Regions from separate parts of the Micromonospora sp. NPDC050276 genome, predicted to be linked through region 2. Evidence: riboswitches for the same ligand, from Rfam matches in the RefSeq annotation. Region 2 holds a riboswitch; the other holds the start of a gene.
What was found. Region 2 has a riboswitch for cobalamin ahead of ACIBF8_RS27415 (CbtB domain-containing protein). Riboswitches for the same ligand answer to the same signal wherever they lie in the genome.

Region 1 (8,076 bases), on a different contig from region 2:
ACCGCGATCCGGGCGAACGAGCGTTCCATGTCGGCGCGTGCCTCCCGCCCGTCCAGCCCTCGGCCGTACGCGTAGCCGCCCCACACCGCGTACACCTCGGCCAGGTCGGCGTCGCTGCGCCAGGTCCGGGCGTCGATCAGGGGCAGCAGTCCCGCGCCGTACGCCCCGGGCTTGGAGCCGAAGATCCGGGCGGTGGCCCGCCGCTCGTCACCGTGCTCGGCGAGGTCGGCGGCGACGTGCGCCCGCAGGTAGTTCTCCTCGGCCGGCTCGTCCAGGGCGGCGACCTGCCGGACGGCGTCGTCGAGCAGGGCCACGACGTGCGGGAACGCGTCGCGGAAGAAGCCGGAGATGCGCACGGTGACGTCGACGCGGGGGCGGCCCAGCTCGGCGGTCGGCACCACCTCGATGCCGGTGACGCGCCGGGAGCGGTCGTCCCAGACCGGCCGGCAGCCCAGCAGCGCGAGCACCTCGGCGATGTCGTCGCCCTGGGTGCGCATGGCGCTGGTGCCCCACACGGTCAACCCCACCGAGCGGGGGTACGCGCCGGTGTCGGCGAGGTGCCGGGCCAGCAGCGAGTCGGCGAGGGCCACCCCGACGTCCCAGGCGTTGCGGCTGGGGATGGCCTTCGGGTCGACGGAGTAGAAGTTGCGGCCGGTGGGCAGCACGTTGACCAGGCCCCGGGTGGGTGACCCGGAGGGGCCGGGCGGCACGAACCTCCCGTCGAGCGCCCGGAGGGTGTGGGTCAGCTCGTCGGTGGTCCGGTCCAGTCGGGGCACCAGCTCGGTGGCGGCGAAGCGCAGGACCGCCGCGACGTCCGGGAGCGGCTGACCGGTCACCTCGGCGACCACGTCGTCGACCGTGTCCACAGCCCAGTCCAGGGTCTCCATGCCGACGACCAGCCGCCGGGCGAGGGCCTCGATGAGGTCGATCGCGTCGGCGGCGGTGCCGGCCGGCCCGTCCACCACGTCGGTGAGCGCTGGGGGCAGCGCCAGTCGTTGTCCCGGTGCCGCGAGCAGCTCCTGCTCGTCGAGGGAGTACGCGACGGCGAGGGCCTGCCGCAGGCCGGGCAGGGCACGGGCGCCACCCCAGATCTGCGGGGCGCGCAGCACCGCGAGGACCAGGTTGACCCGTGGCTCGCCGGTGGGCGCGTCGGCGAGGATGTGCAGCCCGTCGCGGATCTGTACGTCCTTGACCTCGCAGAGGTACCCGTCGAGGTGCAGCACGAAGTCGTCGAAGTCGTCCGCGTCGGGCATCGCCTCGGCGTGCAGGTCGTGGTGCAGTTCGGCGGCGCGTACCAGGTCCCAGATCTGGGCCCGTACGGTCGGCACCTTGGCCGGGTCGAGGGCCTGCACGGTGGCGTACTCGTCCAGCAGTTGCTCCAGTTTGGCCAGGTCGCCGTAGGTCTCGGCGCGGGCCATCGGCGGCACGAGGTGGTCGATGACCACGGCGTGCGCCCGCCGCTTGGCCTGGGTGCCCTCGCCGGGGTCGTTGACGATGAACGGGTAGACCAGCGGCAGGTCACCGAGGACCGCGTCGGGCGCGCAGTCGGCGGCCAGGCCGAGGCCCTTGCCGGGCAGCCACTCCAGGGTGCCGTGCTTGCCCAGGTGCACCACGGCGTCCGCGCCGAAGCCGCCGTCGGCGACGGGCGCGGCCAACCAGCGGTACGCGGCCAGGTAGTGGTGGCTGGGTGGCAGGTCCGGGTCGTGGTAGATGGCGATCGGGTTCTCGCCGAAGCCGCGCGGCGGCTGGATCAGCAGCACCACGTTGCCGAAGCGCAGCCCGGCGAGCACGATGTCGCCGCCCTCGGTGTACAGCTCGCCGGGCGGCTCACCCCAGTGCTCCCGCATCCGCTGGCGCAGTTCGGTCGGGACCTGGTCGAACCAGCGCCGGTAGGTCTGCCCCGGTATCCGGGCCTCGGCGGCGGCCAACTGCTCCGGGGTGAGCCACTCCACGTCGTGACCACCGGCGGCGATCAGCGCGTGGATCAACGCGTCCCCGTCGGTGGGCGGCGGCGCGTCGCCCAGGTCGTAGCCGTCCTCGGCCAGCGCGGCGAACAACCGGACCGCCGACACCGGGGTGTCCAACCCGACGGCGTTGCCGACGCGGGAGTGCTTGGTGGGGTACGAGCTGAGGACCACGGCGATCCGCTTGTCGGGGTTGGGCAGGTACCGCAGCCGGGCGTGGCCTACCGCGATACCGGCGACCCGGGCGGCCCGCTCGGGGTCGGCGGCGTAGACCGAGAGGCCGTCGGAGTCGATCTGCTTGAACGAGAACGGCACGGTGATGATCCGGCCGTCGAACTCGGGGATGGCCACCTGCATGGCGGCGTCCAACGGGGACAGCCCGGCGTCGCTGCCGGCCCACTGCGCTCGGGTGCTGGTGAGGCAGAGCGCCTGGATGATCGGCACCTCCAGGGCGGCCAGGGCGCCGACGTCCCAGGCGTCCTCGTCGCCGCCACCGGAGGCGTCCGCGGCGACCGCACCGCCGGCCGCGAGCACCGTGACCAGCAACGCGTCGCAGCGGGCGAAGAGTTCGAACGGACCGGCGCCCGCGGCGAGCCCGCGCAGCGAGCCGCAGAAGATCGGCAGCGGGTTGCCGCCGGCCGTCCGCACCGCCTCGGCCAACACGTCGACGAACCCGGTGTTGCCAGCGAGGGCGTGCGCCCGGTAGAAGACGATCCCCACGGTGGGCTGCTCCGGATTGGTGGGGTACTCGCGGTGCACGCCGTATGCCGGGGTGGGCGCGGGCGGGGCGAACCCCTCGCCGGTGAGCAGCACCGTGTCGGAAAGAAACCGGGCCAGCTGCTCCAGGTTGTCCGGGCCGCCCTCGACCAGATACGCCAGTGCCTGGGTGACGACCCCGGACGGCACGGTGGAGATGGCCATCAGCTCCGCGTCGGGGAGCGCCTCGCCGCCGAGCACGACTGTCGGCACACCGGTGGCGAGCACCGCGGCGAGGCCGTCGGGCCACGCCTGCCGACCGCCGAGCAGGCGTACGACGACGAGGGCGACCCCGTCGAGGAGGGCAGGCACCTCGTCGGCGGTGACTCGTGCGGGGTTGGCCAACCGGTAGTCGGCGCCGCTGGCGCGGGCGGCCAGCAGGTCGGTGTCGGCGGTGGACAGCAGCAGGATGCGCACGGCAGGCTCCGGAAAGTGACGCCCTAGGCCCCAATGGAGGCGACCGGGACGATGCGGGTGGGTACGGCCTCAGCCGGTACGACGGCCCGGGTGGACGGCACACCGACGCACGCGTCGGGGCCGGTCAGCGCCGGGCGGTCAGCTCAGCGGTGCCGGTGGCCGGTGTCCTTGGAGCGCACTGCCTGGAGCGCAATACGACGATGATCGTCGATTAATGAGACGCCGTGCGTCATCGGGTCCTCCTCGGGTGTCCACGCCCTGGGGTACGTCCCGACGGCCGAAGTATCCTGGCTTCCGGATCGACGCTCTCCCCCGGCCTTCCAACCGCAGACACACGGCCGTGACTCACGAGGGGGGATCGCTCCCCGGTGACAGTGGCGGGACCGCGTCGGATTCGCACCGACTTCCTTCACTGCCGTCAGGCCGCGAATGCTGCCACACCGCCGCGCCGCCGGTCAACGCAGGCCCAACCCCGCCGGGCGGGTGCCGTTCATCGAGTTTTGCCGATCGTTGCGACCTCCGACCGGCACGTCGCAATGCCCCGAATCAATGCGAGCCCTCCTTTGCTCTGCTTACCTGTAGGCGCCAGTGACGCTCCGTGCCTGGTGCACACAGGTAAGCAGAGCAAAGGACGGCCGAACGAACTCTGACCTGCGCCGATCATCCGGCAGCGCGATGCCGGTCGACACCCTCACATAGGATCAGCGATCGCCACACCAGTGTCCGTGATCAATCTCGGAGGTCGATCACCTTGGTCGCCCCGCAGTTCCACCACCTGGCCGGCCGGGTCTGGCTCTGTCCGGGCGATCCGGACCCGGAGGCGGTCCAGGCCGGCGTCGCAGTCGTCGCCGACGAACGCGGCAGTGTGATCATCGACGCCGGGCAGAGCCCCGCGCACGCCGGTGACATCCAGGCCGCGCTGGCCGCCGCCGGGCTACCGGAGCCGCGCTGGCTGGTCTACACCCACCATCACTGGGACCACGTGTGGGGCGCCTGCGCCTGGCCCGGGGTGGAGATCGTCGGGCACGAGACGGCCGTGTCGCTGCTGCGCGCCGAGGCCGCCCGACCGTCATGCTGCTGGGCGACTGCTTCTACCCGCCGCCGGCACACCTGCGGCGACCCGAGGACGGCCTCGACCTCGACCTGGTCCGGCGACTGCTCGACGACGCCTACGACTGGTACGTCTCCAGCCACGCCGAGCCGATGACGCTCGAGCAGGCCCGCTCAGCCGTCGCCGCCGCCTGAGCAGACGAGCCTCAGCGGGCGTGGCGCTCCGGGTGGGACCGGTTCCACGCCCGCATCCGCTCCGGGTAGCCGGTGCGCGCCGCCTCGTACAGCGGCACGGCGTGCTTGCGGGCGATGGCCCCCGCCGCGCGAGGCGTTCCGGTACGGCGACGGATCCACTCGCCGTCGTGGGCGATCGCCACCACGGTGGTGTCCGTCGCGGTCGTCTCCGGCTCCAGGTAGAACTCCACCCCCCGCCGAGTGGCCACGAACGCCTCCAGCGCCGCGAGGTCGTCGCGGGTCGCCTCCCGGTCCAGCTTCGTCGGGGTCGCCTCGGCACCCCGTGACCGACGATTGAACCAGCTCATGCCCCGCTCCTCTCCTCGACGCCCTCCAGTGCAGCACCGATTCCTGGCAATACGCTGCACGCCGGATGGGAGCAAGCTGACCCGCGCCGGGTGGAACCCGCGGCGGGTGGGCGGTGTCATGAGTGTGATCCGGACGGAGGTCTCCCCTGGACGACGAGACGCTCGTCACCCGCGCTCGCTCCGGTGACCTGGAGGCGTACAACCTCCTGGTCGCCCGGCACACCGCGTCCGCGTACCGGACGGCGGTGCTGCTCGGCGCGGGCTCGGACGCCGAGGACGTCATCCAGGAGGCGTTCGTGAAGGCGTACCGGAAGCTGTCCCGTTACCGGGGTGACGCGTCCTTCCGGTCATGGCTGCTCGCGATCGTCGCCAACGAGACCCGCAACCTGCACCGTTCCCGGGGCCGGCGGGACGGGCTCGTGCTGCGGGCGGCGGCCGCGGATCCGGCGTCCGAGGTCGCCGAGGACGACGCGGTCGGCGCGGTCCTCGCCGGGGAGCGCCGGGCGTCGCTGGTGCAGGCACTGCGGCAACTGCCGGTACGGGACCGTGAGGTGATCGTCTGCCGGTTCTTCCTCGATCTCACCGAGGAGGAGACGGTGGCGGCTCTGGGCTGGCCCCGGGGCACGGTGAAGTCGCGTACGTCCCGGGCGCTGGCGAAACTTCGCGGCCTGCTCGACCGGGAGGAGGTCCGGCATGGGTGACCTCGAACGGGAACTGCGTGACCTGTCGGCTTGGCTGGAGACGCCCGAGCCACCGGACGTGACGGCCCGTGTCCGCGTACGGCTCGACAGGCCCGCGCGCCGGTGGCGCCCGCTCGTCGCGGCGGCGCTGGTTGCCCTGCTCGTGGCGGTGTTGCCGCCGACCCGTGCCGCCATTGCCGACGCCGTTGGCGGCCTGCTGCGCTTCGCCGGGGTCAGCATCGCCACCTCGCCCGCGCCGACGCGGCCCAGCGGCGTCGCGTCGCCCTTGCCTGGGCAACGGCCCGCCGGCCTGACCGAGGCACAACGGGCGGTACGGTTCCCGATCCGCCTACCGGCGAAGCTGGGTCCGCCCGAACGGGTGCTGGTCGCCGACCCCGACCCCACCGGCACGTGCCGGGTGGTGACGCTGCTCTACGACGGCGGCGCGCTGCGCATCGACGCGTTCGATGGCCGCCTCAACCTGTCCTTCCACAAGGAGGTCACCCCGCCGGGAGCGGACTGGGTCGAGGTCAACGGCGACTTCGCCGTGTGGGTCGACGGCCCGCACGTCGTGTCCTACGTGGACCGTGCGGGGGAAGTCCGCAACGAGAGCGCCCGGCTGGCCGCCTCGACCCTGATCTGGCAGGACGCCGACGTGAGCTACCGGCTCGAGGGCGCCCTCACCCAGACCGAGGCGATCGAGATCGCCCGCTCGCTGCGCTAGGGAACCTGACGGGAACGGCCGGTGTCCTGAAGATACGACGAGTCGCCGTCACCTCGGTCTATTCCAGCCCGACGTGGCGGCCGGGGCACCGGAGGGTGGAGATGGGTTCACGGGGCAGGTTGATGCTGGCGTCAGCGACGGTCCTGTTGGCGGGGTGCACCACCACGACCAGCGGCGGGTCGGCCGCACCGACCGCCACAACGGCCACGGCGGCCACCACCATCGCCACCACGGCGAGCGCTGCGAACGCCGCGACGGGCTGCGATTCGCGGGTCGAGACGGGGTCCCTGCCCGACTGGGCGGACGCCGGATTCCACGGGGACGCCCGCATCGCGCACGTGTTCGGTGCGAAGGGTGACATCGTCGCGGTGCTGTTCGCCAACCCGCTGCGGCACGTCCGGAAGGACGGGTCGAACAACAAGATCCTCTGGGTGGCCCGCGCGTCCACGACCTCGCCCGACCCGGCGGCACCGACGACCCTGGTGATCACCGCGACGTTGGACGGCACCGACACCCGGGTGACCCGGGAGGTCGCCGGCGGCCCGGGCCCGTCGACCATCGACATGCCGCAGGCCGGTTGCTGGCACCTCGACCTGCGCTGGTCCGGGCACACCGACACGATAGACCTGGTCTACGCCCCGTAAGCCGGCGCCGGCCCGCCTAGGCTGCCGGTCATGCGGGAGGACGAGCGGGTGGCGGCGGCCCGCGACAACACCGAGTGGTGCGACATCGTCTGCGGCAGCCACGGGCTCACCGGCCGTACCGACGCTGACGCCTGATCGGTCCCCCGCCGCTCGCCACCGTGGTATCCCGACGCGGTCACCCTGCGGCCGGGCGTCGACGCCGCGACCCTGCTGGGCCGGATCGACGCGAGTCCTGGCGCGTCGGTGAAGGACAGCTTCGCCGACCTCGACCTGTCCGGCTACGGGTTCCGGGTGCTCGTCGACGCCCCGTGGATCCACCGGCCTCGGGCGGCCGCGCCGCCCGTCCCGCCGCTCAGCCCGGTCACCACACCCGACGAGCTGGCGGCCTGGGCGGCGGCTCACGGAGGTGGCGAGCTGTTCCGCCCGACGCTCCTGACCGACCCACGGGTACGGGTCCTCGCCCGCCGCGACGACCACGGCGCGATCACCGGCGGTGCGGTGCTCAGCGGCGGCGACGACAGGTACGGCGTCTCCAACCTGTTCTCCCACACCGACAACCCTCGCGATGTCTGGCTGGCAGTCTGCGCCACCCACCCCGCCGCATCCCTGGTCGGCTACGAGTCCCTACCCGATCTCCCCCCAGCCCTGGAAGCAGGCTTCCGCACCACCGGCCCCCTCCGAATCTGGCTCCGCGACTAACCCCCAACCCCGTCGATCATGAAGTTAGCGGCGCGACACGCCGACACCGGTGGCGATAACTCCATGATCGACGGGTCACGGGGTCAGGGGTCAGGGGGTCAGCGGGTCAGGGGGTTGAAGGGGCGGACAGGTCGGCCAGGTTTTGGGGGGTCAGGGTTAGGGCTGCGGCCGCGATGTTCTGGGCCAGGTGGTGCGGGTTGGCGGTGCCGGGGATGGCCAACACGTGGGGGCCCTGGTGCAGGGTCCAGGCGAGGCGTACCTGCTGGGCGGTGACGCCGTGCGCGCGGGCCACCGCCTCGACGGCCTCGTTCCGCGCGGCGCTCGCGCCCGCCTCCCGCCCGCTGCCGGCCAGCGCGAAGAACGGCACGTAGGCGATGCCCCGCTCACCGCAGAGCCGGACGAAGCCGTCCTGCTCCCGGTAGGCGTCCACCCCGTAGTTGTTCTGCACACAGACCACCGGCGCGATGTCCGCCACCTCGTCCAGCTGCTCGGGCCGCACGTTGGAGAGCCCGAGGTGCCGGATCAGACCGGCGGCCCGCAATTCGGCGAGCGCACCGAACCGATCGGCCAGCGGCACCGCGCCCGGTCCCCGGCCGAGGC
Region 2 (8,076 bases):
CGCGATCTCGCACGAGCCGAGCCCGTGGATGGGTGACCGCAACCAGATGTCGGTCATGCCGGTCGTCGGCGGCGGGTCGCTCACCGGTCAGCCCGCCAGCCGCGCGCTCGCCTTCCGGCACGACGACGAGACGGCCCAGCCGGACCTCTACCGGGTCACGCTCCAGAACGGCCTGGTCGCGGAGGTGTCGCCCACCGACCACGCCGGGATCATGCGGTTCACGTTCCCCACCGGGCAGGCGACCGGAAGCCTCGTCTTCCACAACGGCACGTTCACCATCGGTACGGACGGCACGTTCACCGGGTGGGTCGACAACGGAAGCGGCCTGTCGGCCGGTCGGAGCCGGATGTTCGTGGCCGGCGCGTTCGACCGGGCACCGACGGCCTCGGCCGCGACCTCCGCCACCTTCGACGTCTCCGCGTCGCGGGAGGTGACGATGCGTCTCGCGACGTCGTTCCTCTCCGTCGACCAGGCACGCCGCAACCTCGACCTGGAGGTCACCGGTAAGAGCTTCGACCAGATCCACGCCGCCGCGACGGCCGCGTGGCAGGACCGGCTCGGCCGGGTCGAGGTGCGCGGCGCCACCGAGGCGCAGCTGGTCTCGATGTACTCGAACCTGTACCGGCTGAACCTCTACCCGAACTCACAGTCGGAGAACACCGGCACCGCAGCCGCACCGCGCTGGCAGTACGCGAGCCCGGTCTCGGCGCCGACCGGCGCGTCGACCCCCACCCAGACCGGCGCGAAGATCGTCGACGGGCAGATCTACGTCAACAACGGCTTCTGGGACACCTACCGCACCGTGTGGCCCGCCTACGCGCTGCTATACCCGGACATCGCCGCCAAGATCTCCGACGGATTCGTCCAGCACTACCGCGACGGCGGCTGGATCGCCCGCTGGTCGTCCCCCGGCTACGCCGACCTGATGACCGGCACCAGCGCGAACGTAGCACTGGCCCAGGCGTACCTCACCGGGGTCAAGCTGCCCGATCCGCTCGCGGCGTACGACGCGGCCGTCAAGGACGCGACCGTCGCGTCCGGACGCAGCGCAGTCGGGCGCAAGGGCATCGAGACCTCCCTGTTCCTCGGCTACACGCCGACGTCCACCGGAGAGTCGGTGTCCTGGGCGCTGGAGGGCTACATCAACGACTACGGCATCGGCAACATGGGTGCGGCGCTCGCCAAGGACCCGGCCACGCCGAAGTCGGAGCGTGCCCGGCTCAAGGAGGAGTCGCGGTACTTCCTGGAGCGGGCCCGCAACTACGTCCACCTCTTCGACCCGAAGACGAAGCTCTTCCAGGGCCGCGACGCCGCCGGCAACTTCCTCGCCGGTGACCCGCTGGACTGGGGTGGCGTCTACACCGAGACCAACGGGTGGAACTTCGCCTTCACCGCTCAGCAGGACGGTCGGGGCCTCGCGAACCTGGCCGGCGGGCAGCAGGCGCTGCGCGACAAGCTCGACACGTTCTTCAGCACCCCGGAGAACGCCGACCGCCCCGGCGGGTACGGCGGGATCATTCACGAGATGCTCGAAGCGCGCGCGGTGCGGTTGGGTCAGCTCGGCATGAGCAACCAGCCGTCGCACCACATCCCGTACATGTACAACTTCGCCGGCGCACCCGCCAAGACCCAGGCGACGGTACGGGAGATCCTGCGGCGTCTCTACGTCGGCAGCGAGATCGGCCAGGGTTACCTGGGCGACGAGGACAACGGTGAGATGTCGTCCTGGTACATCCTCAGCTCGCTGGGCATCTACCCGCTGCAGGCCGGCTCGTCCGAGTGGACGATCGGCTCCCCGCAGTTCACCAGGATGACCGTGCACCGCCCGACCGGCGACATCGTCGTCAACGCGCCGAACAACAGCACCGAGAACGTCTACGTGCAGGGCGTCACGGTCAACGGCAAGAAGCAGCGCGGCCTGTCCCTGGACGTGACGGCGCTCACCAAGGGCGGCACCATCGACTTCCAGATGGGCTCCAAGCCGTCGTCGTGGGGCAGTGGCAAGAATGACGCGCCGCCGTCGCTGACCAAGGGTGACCAGGCGCCGAAACCATTGCAGGACGTCACCGGCCCCGGTCTCGGCACCGCCACCGCGACCGGTGGTCAGGACGCGTCGAAGCTGTTCGACGACTCGTCCACCACGCAGCTGACCTTCGCCTCGGCGACCCCGCAGATCACCTGGGCCTCCCGCGGTGGCAAGCAGAAGCCGACGTACTACACCGTCACCTCCGGGGCCGGTGCGGGCGATCCGGCGGACTGGCGCCTGCAGGGCTCCAACGACGGCATCACCTGGACCACCGTGGATTCCCGCGCCGGTCAGGTGTTCCCGTGGCGCAACCAGACCCGCCCGTACTCGATCGACAAGCCGGGACGGTTCGCGCAGTTCCGTCTCGTCGTCACGAGGACCGTCGGCGCCGCGCAGACCAACCTCGCCGAGGTCGAGCTGCTCGCCGGGGGCGACCTCGACCTCGGGGGCGGCGACATCACGGTCACCGCCGAGGACGGCGTGCACGCGAGCACCGGCGTACCCGTCTCGGTGCCGCTGGCGACGGTCACCGGCGGCGACGCCGCCGGCTACCAGGCCACCATCGACTGGGGCGACGGCACGCCGGTCACCGCGGGCATCGTGACGCTGAGCTCACGGGCCGTCTACCACATCGGTGGGTCGCACACCTACGCCACGCCGGGCTACCACCAGGCGAACGTCACGGTGAGCGACGGCGAGAGCCAGAGCTCCGCGACGGTCGGCGTCGCGGTGGCGTACGTCCCGACCGCCGGCCTCACCGCCGCGTTCGACAACGTCTGCGTCGGTGACGAGGGAAGCCTCGCGGCCGACTGCGACGCCAAGTCGTGGGCGTACTCGCGGGCCGCTCTCGCGGCGGGTGGGGTGACCCAGGGCCAGCCGCAGCAGGTTCCCGGAACGGGGCTGCGGTTCACGCTGCCGGTGATCCCGGCCGGGCAGCCGGACAACGCCACCGGCAACGGGTCGACGGTCGTCCTCGACCTTCCGCAGGACGCCCGGAGTATCTCGTTCATCGGCGCCGGAACGCAGGGCAACCAGAGCACCACCGGCACGGCGACGTTCAGCGACGGCAGCACGGCCAGCATTCCGATCCAGCTGAGCGACTGGACGCTGGGTGGCAACGCCAACGGCACCCCGTCCTACGGCAACATCATCGTGGCCAGGACGGCGTACCGGTTGCACGGCACGAGCCGCGACGGCGCCCAGCCGTTCCTGTTCGCCACCGCGCCGTACCAGATCCCGGCGGGCAAGACGCTGGTGTCGGTGACCCTGCCGACGCAGACCGGTGACCCTCGTTCGGCGGGTCGGATCCACGTGTTCGCCGTCGCCAACGACGGCACGCCGGCACCCGCTCTGTCGACCGTCGCCCCGAAGGACCAGACGGCCCACGCCGGCCAGGCCCTCACGGCGAACCTCGGCTCGGTGACCGGCGGCGTTCCCGGTACGACGGGCTACCGAGCCCGCGTCCAGTGGGGTGACGGCACGGTTCCGAACGACGTGACGATCGGTGCGTCCGGCACGATGAGCGGCCAGCACACCTACTCGCGAGAGGGCACCTACACGGTGCGCGTGACCGCGTGGGACACGCTGTCGAGCAGCACCGAGTCCTTCACCGTGACCGTGGCGCGGGGCGGCTCCCAGCCGACGATCGCCCTGTCCGCGTCCGGCACCGTCAGCACCGGTGGCGCGATCACCGTCGACGGCAGCGGCTTCGCCGCCGGCGAGCAGGTGACGGTCAGCGTCGGAACCGACCCGGGCCGAACCATGAAGGTCGCGGCCTCCGCGACGGGAACGGTTCGCGCCTCGGTGCCGACGTCCGGTGACGCGGAGCCCGGCCGGTACGCCGTGACCGCGACGGGTGCGTCCTCGCGGACGCCGGCCACGGCCACCGTCCAGGTGACCGAGCAGGCGCAGGCGCGGGCCTACCAGCCGCGGGTGGCGTTGCTGACCACTTCGGGGCCGCGCGGGACGTCGATCATGATCGACGGTTCCGGGTTCGCACCGAACGAGGCGGTCACGATCACCTTCGGGAACGGACTCGCGGTCAGCTCCGTGCACGCGAACGGTGACGGCGTCATCTCCGGCGCGACGGTCAGCGTTGCGGGTGCGGCGAAGGCGGGCGCGACCAGCGTCACGCTCAAGGGTGCGACATCGGTGACGACGGTGTCCCGACCGTTCACCGTCACCGGCTCGAACTGAGCCGGGGGTAGTACCGCCGCGTGGGGCGGGCCGTACGCACGGCCCGCCCCACCCGAGCGGGACCGATGCCCGCGTGGCGCCGACGGGCGGGCGCAGGCCGTGGGCTAACTCAACCCACTCGCGGCGCGCTCAGCCGGAGTTGCCAGCGCGTGCCCTGGCCGGTGAGCCGGACGACCGCCAACGGCTCCACGTCCACCTGCCGGTACGCCGCCATCGGCAGATCGAGGGCATGGACCACCGCTACCCGGATCACCACTGGGTGGGTGACCGCGATGATCCGTTGGCCGAGCCCGCGCTGCTCGTCCAGCCAGCGACCGACCCGATCCCGCACCGCGTGGACGGATTCACCGCCGTGCGGGGCGCAGTCCGGTGCGGAGAGCCAGTCCTGCAGCGCCTGCGGCTGCGTGACGGCGATCTCCTCGAGTGGCCGTCCGGCCCAGTCGCCGTAGTCGCAGTCGGCCAACGCCGCCTCGATGGTCGGCACCAGACCGAGGGCGTCAGCGGTCTCCCGGGCGGCTGCCGCCGGGCTGGACAGGCAGACGTCGTGCACGCCGAGCGGCCCACGCCGGTCCCCGCTCGCGTGGGCCTGGGCGAGGGCGGCACGCAGGCCACCCTCGTCCAGGCTGTCGTCGGTCCCGCCGAAGTGAGTCCGGCGCAGGGCGGTGGTGTGAGCGTGGGCGACCAGCCGGAGGCTGGTGCTGGTCACGTGCTCGGCAGTGCGGTGGCGGCTCGGCGACGCCGTTCCTGGTGCATCAGGGCCGCGAACAGCAGACCGATGCCGGTCCAGAGCACGACCTGCGTGCCGAGTGAGGCCAGCCGGAAGTCCCACAGCAGGGTCGCCGGGAAGTCGGCGGGGACCTCCTGGAAGGACGGCATCACCACGTACGACACGACCGTGACCAGCAGGAACCCACCCACCGCCGCGGCGGCGCGCAGCCACGTCGGCGCCTGGGCGCCGACCGACCGGTAGCCCAGCGAGCCGGCCCACACGGCCACCAGGCCGAGCACCGCCATCAGCAGGTAGGTGACGGTCCGCTGGTTGATGGTGGCCGGATCGCCGACGGCCGGCGGGTTCGCCGGGTACTTGAGGAACGGCACGATCACCGCGCCGAGCAGCGCCGCGCCGGCCAGCAGCAGACCGGCCCGCCCGTCGTCGTCACCGCGCCGCCGACGGGACAGCAGGACGTACGCCGTGGCCAGCAGGCCACCCATCGCGGCACCGAACAGGCTGGTGGCCAGGAACAGGCCGCCACGCTGGCCGGTCCGGCTGACCAGGGCGTCCTCGTGGTCGTGCGCACCGGCGGAAGGCTCGGCGTGTGTCGCCGCGTCCTCGATGGCGATGGCCGCCTCGACGTGCGGCTCACCGGCGACGTACGCGAACGCCCCGGCGAGCAGGCCGGCGATCAGGCCGGCGAGGAGCCCACGGACGAGGACGGCGACGAACGGGGGAGCGGTGGTGGTGTTCAGTGGCACGGGACACCCAGGAGGTGCCGGCCGTCGTGCATCAGCTCGTGCAGGTACATCCCGCTGCGCGACACCGCCCCCTGATCGAAGGCGACAAGGTACGCCAGCAGGGCGAGCACGGTGACGGTCGCCAGGACCGTCCACAGCAGACGCGTGGTGCCAGCGGGGTGCACCACCGGCTGGCTGGAAGCGGAGCTAGACATGAATACACGAACCTCCCCAGGGATGACGCGTCCCCATCGCAAGGCTGCGGACGACCGAGCGTCCTGGCTCGCGGCCCCATTGGAATGGGGACCGCTTACAGTGGCGCGACCGCGCCGGATTCACACCGGCTTCCCTCGCGTCGCCGCAGATAGTGGGTCGACGGTATCGGTGCCGCCTCGGGCGGTCAACCCGGGCCCCGCGTCCCGGAGGCGTCCGCCCACCGGTAGGTCGGTGCCGCACCTGCCAGCAGATTCGTCAGACCATAAAATGACCTGGTCGGCGGCCGGTTCCGGCGCGCGTTCCGCGACCGGCCGGCAGTCTGTTACCGCTAACAGCGTCGACCTGCCAGCCCGGCTCGGTGAGCTCCTGGGCGCTCGCGGGTGGGCGGCGGTCGGACGGCGGACCGCAGGCCGGGTGGTCGGCTGGCCGCAGCGCGATTCCGGGCGGGTTTTCGACCCGAGGGCATAGCGGGTTATCGATAACATGCTATCGGCAGTGACTGGTGTCGGGTTTGGTCGGACCTATGCCTCCACTTGCGCCGGGTAACGATGACAAAACATGGTCGCAAGACCTTGGCAACACACGTGAATGCGTGGCAAGGTAACGCCTGGTCGTGGGAAACATCCGACCTATCTCTGATGGGCGGTGCGGGTACGAGACCGTCTTCCCATCGAGTGGGCTCAGTTGCTCGCAGGTGCTTGGCTCGTCGGCGGGTCCCCGTCGCGTGTCGGCGCCACGCTTGGGGAGGTCAGGTCCGACGATGAGTACCGTCGAGGCAACCGCCGGCACGCAACGCGGCGAACTCAGTGACTGGTTCCGGGAACGGATCTCCCATGCCGTCTCCGAGCTGACTGCCGCGACCGCGCTCGTCGTGCTGTTCATCGCGTTGACCTTCGCCAGTCCGTACTTCCTGACCGCGGACAACCTGTTCAACATCGGGGCGCAGACCGCGGTGATCGCCATCATCGCCACGGCGCAGACCGTGGTCATCATCACGAAGGGCATCGACCTGTCGGTGGGGTCGGTCGCCGCACTCGCCGGCGTCGTCGGAGCGATGGTCGTGCGTGACCTCGGCTTCTCGCTCTGGGCGGCGACGGTGGTCGCGATCGGCGTCGGCGCGTTGGCCGGGCTGCTGAACGGCCTGCTGGTGACCGTGGCCCGGATTCCACCGTTCATCGCGACGCTGGGCACGATGTCCGTGGGCCGCGGACTCGTCTTCATCATCACCGGAGCGGTCGGCGTCTACGGTCTGCCCCGATCCTTCCAACTGCTCGGCAACGGGGAGATCATCGGCATCCCGTTCGCCGTGGTGATCACCGTCCTGGTCGCCGTCGGGGCCGCCTTCCTGCTCTCCCAGACCCGATTCGGCCAGTACACCTACGCGATGGGCTCCAATCTGGAGGCGGCCCGCCGCTCCGGCATCCGGGTGGGGCGTCACCTGACCGGGGTGTACGTGCTGGCCGGCGTGCTGGTCGGGCTGGGCGGGATGATCGCCGCCTCCCGGGTCAACTCCGGCCAGCCGAACTACGGGATCTCGCTGGAGCTGGACGTCATCGCCGCCGCGGTCATCGGTGGAGCCAGCCTCTTCGGCGGGCAGGGCCGCATCGTCGGAACCATCATCGGCGCGTTCCTCATCGCCCTGGTACGCAACGGCGCCGTCCTGCTCGACATCAGCATCCACTACCAGCAGGTGATCGTCGGCGTGATCATCTGGGCCGCCGTCTACTTCGACCAGTACCGCCGCCGGCGGCTGGAATCACGGGGTTGACCTGCCATTCCGAGAGTCCGAACGAGGAGGACAACACCATGGCACACACCACCACCAGCCGGCGGACGCGAGGGCGACTCCTGCGCGCACAGGCGATCCTGGCCGCGGCCGCGGCGACCGCGCTGCTCAGCGCCTGCGGCGGAGTCGAGGTCCGGGACGGCGGCGACGGCGCGACCAAGGACGCGAGCGGTCCGTTGAAGCTCGCCGTCGTACCCAAGGCGGTCGGGGCCGACTACTGGAACACCGTCAAGGCGGGCGCGGAGTGCGCCGCGCAGCGGGCCGGAAACGTCACCGTCCAATGGGACGGGGTGACCACCGAGACCGATGTCGAGGGCCAGGTCAACCTGATCCAGAACTTCGTCACCAAGAAGGTCGACGGCATCGTCTACGCGGCGACCGACTCCAGCGCCCTGGCACC

Region 1: another riboswitch for cobalamin. It lies ahead of cobN (cobaltochelatase subunit CobN); the one in region 2 lies ahead of ACIBF8_RS27415 (CbtB domain-containing protein).

Annotation. Positions count from the first base shown of each region.
Region 1 is NZ_JBITJA010000004.1:154,819-162,894, forward strand. Features, by position in the region: gene cobN (cobaltochelatase subunit CobN) at 1-3,137, opposite strand, end outside; cobalamin riboswitch at 3,418-3,547, opposite strand; gene ACIBF8_RS09630 (MBL fold metallo-hydrolase) at 3,889-4,344, shown strand; gene ACIBF8_RS09635 (hypothetical protein) at 4,394-4,729, opposite strand; gene ACIBF8_RS09640 (RNA polymerase sigma factor) at 4,975-5,430, shown strand; gene ACIBF8_RS09645 (hypothetical protein) at 5,423-6,133, shown strand; gene ACIBF8_RS09650 (hypothetical protein) at 6,256-6,777, shown strand; gene ACIBF8_RS09655 (hypothetical protein) at 7,021-7,476, shown strand; gene ACIBF8_RS09660 (aldo/keto reductase) at 7,583-8,076, opposite strand, start outside.
Region 2 is NZ_JBITJA010000016.1:57,876-65,951, reverse strand. Features, by position in the region: gene ACIBF8_RS27430 (GH92 family glycosyl hydrolase) at 1-4,222, shown strand, start outside; gene ACIBF8_RS27425 (histidine phosphatase family protein) at 4,332-4,928, opposite strand; gene ACIBF8_RS27420 (CbtA family protein) at 4,925-5,695, opposite strand; gene ACIBF8_RS27415 (CbtB domain-containing protein) at 5,686-5,889, opposite strand; cobalamin riboswitch at 5,924-6,075, opposite strand; gene ACIBF8_RS27410 (ABC transporter permease) at 6,651-7,658, shown strand; gene ACIBF8_RS27405 (ABC transporter substrate-binding protein) at 7,697-8,076, shown strand, end outside.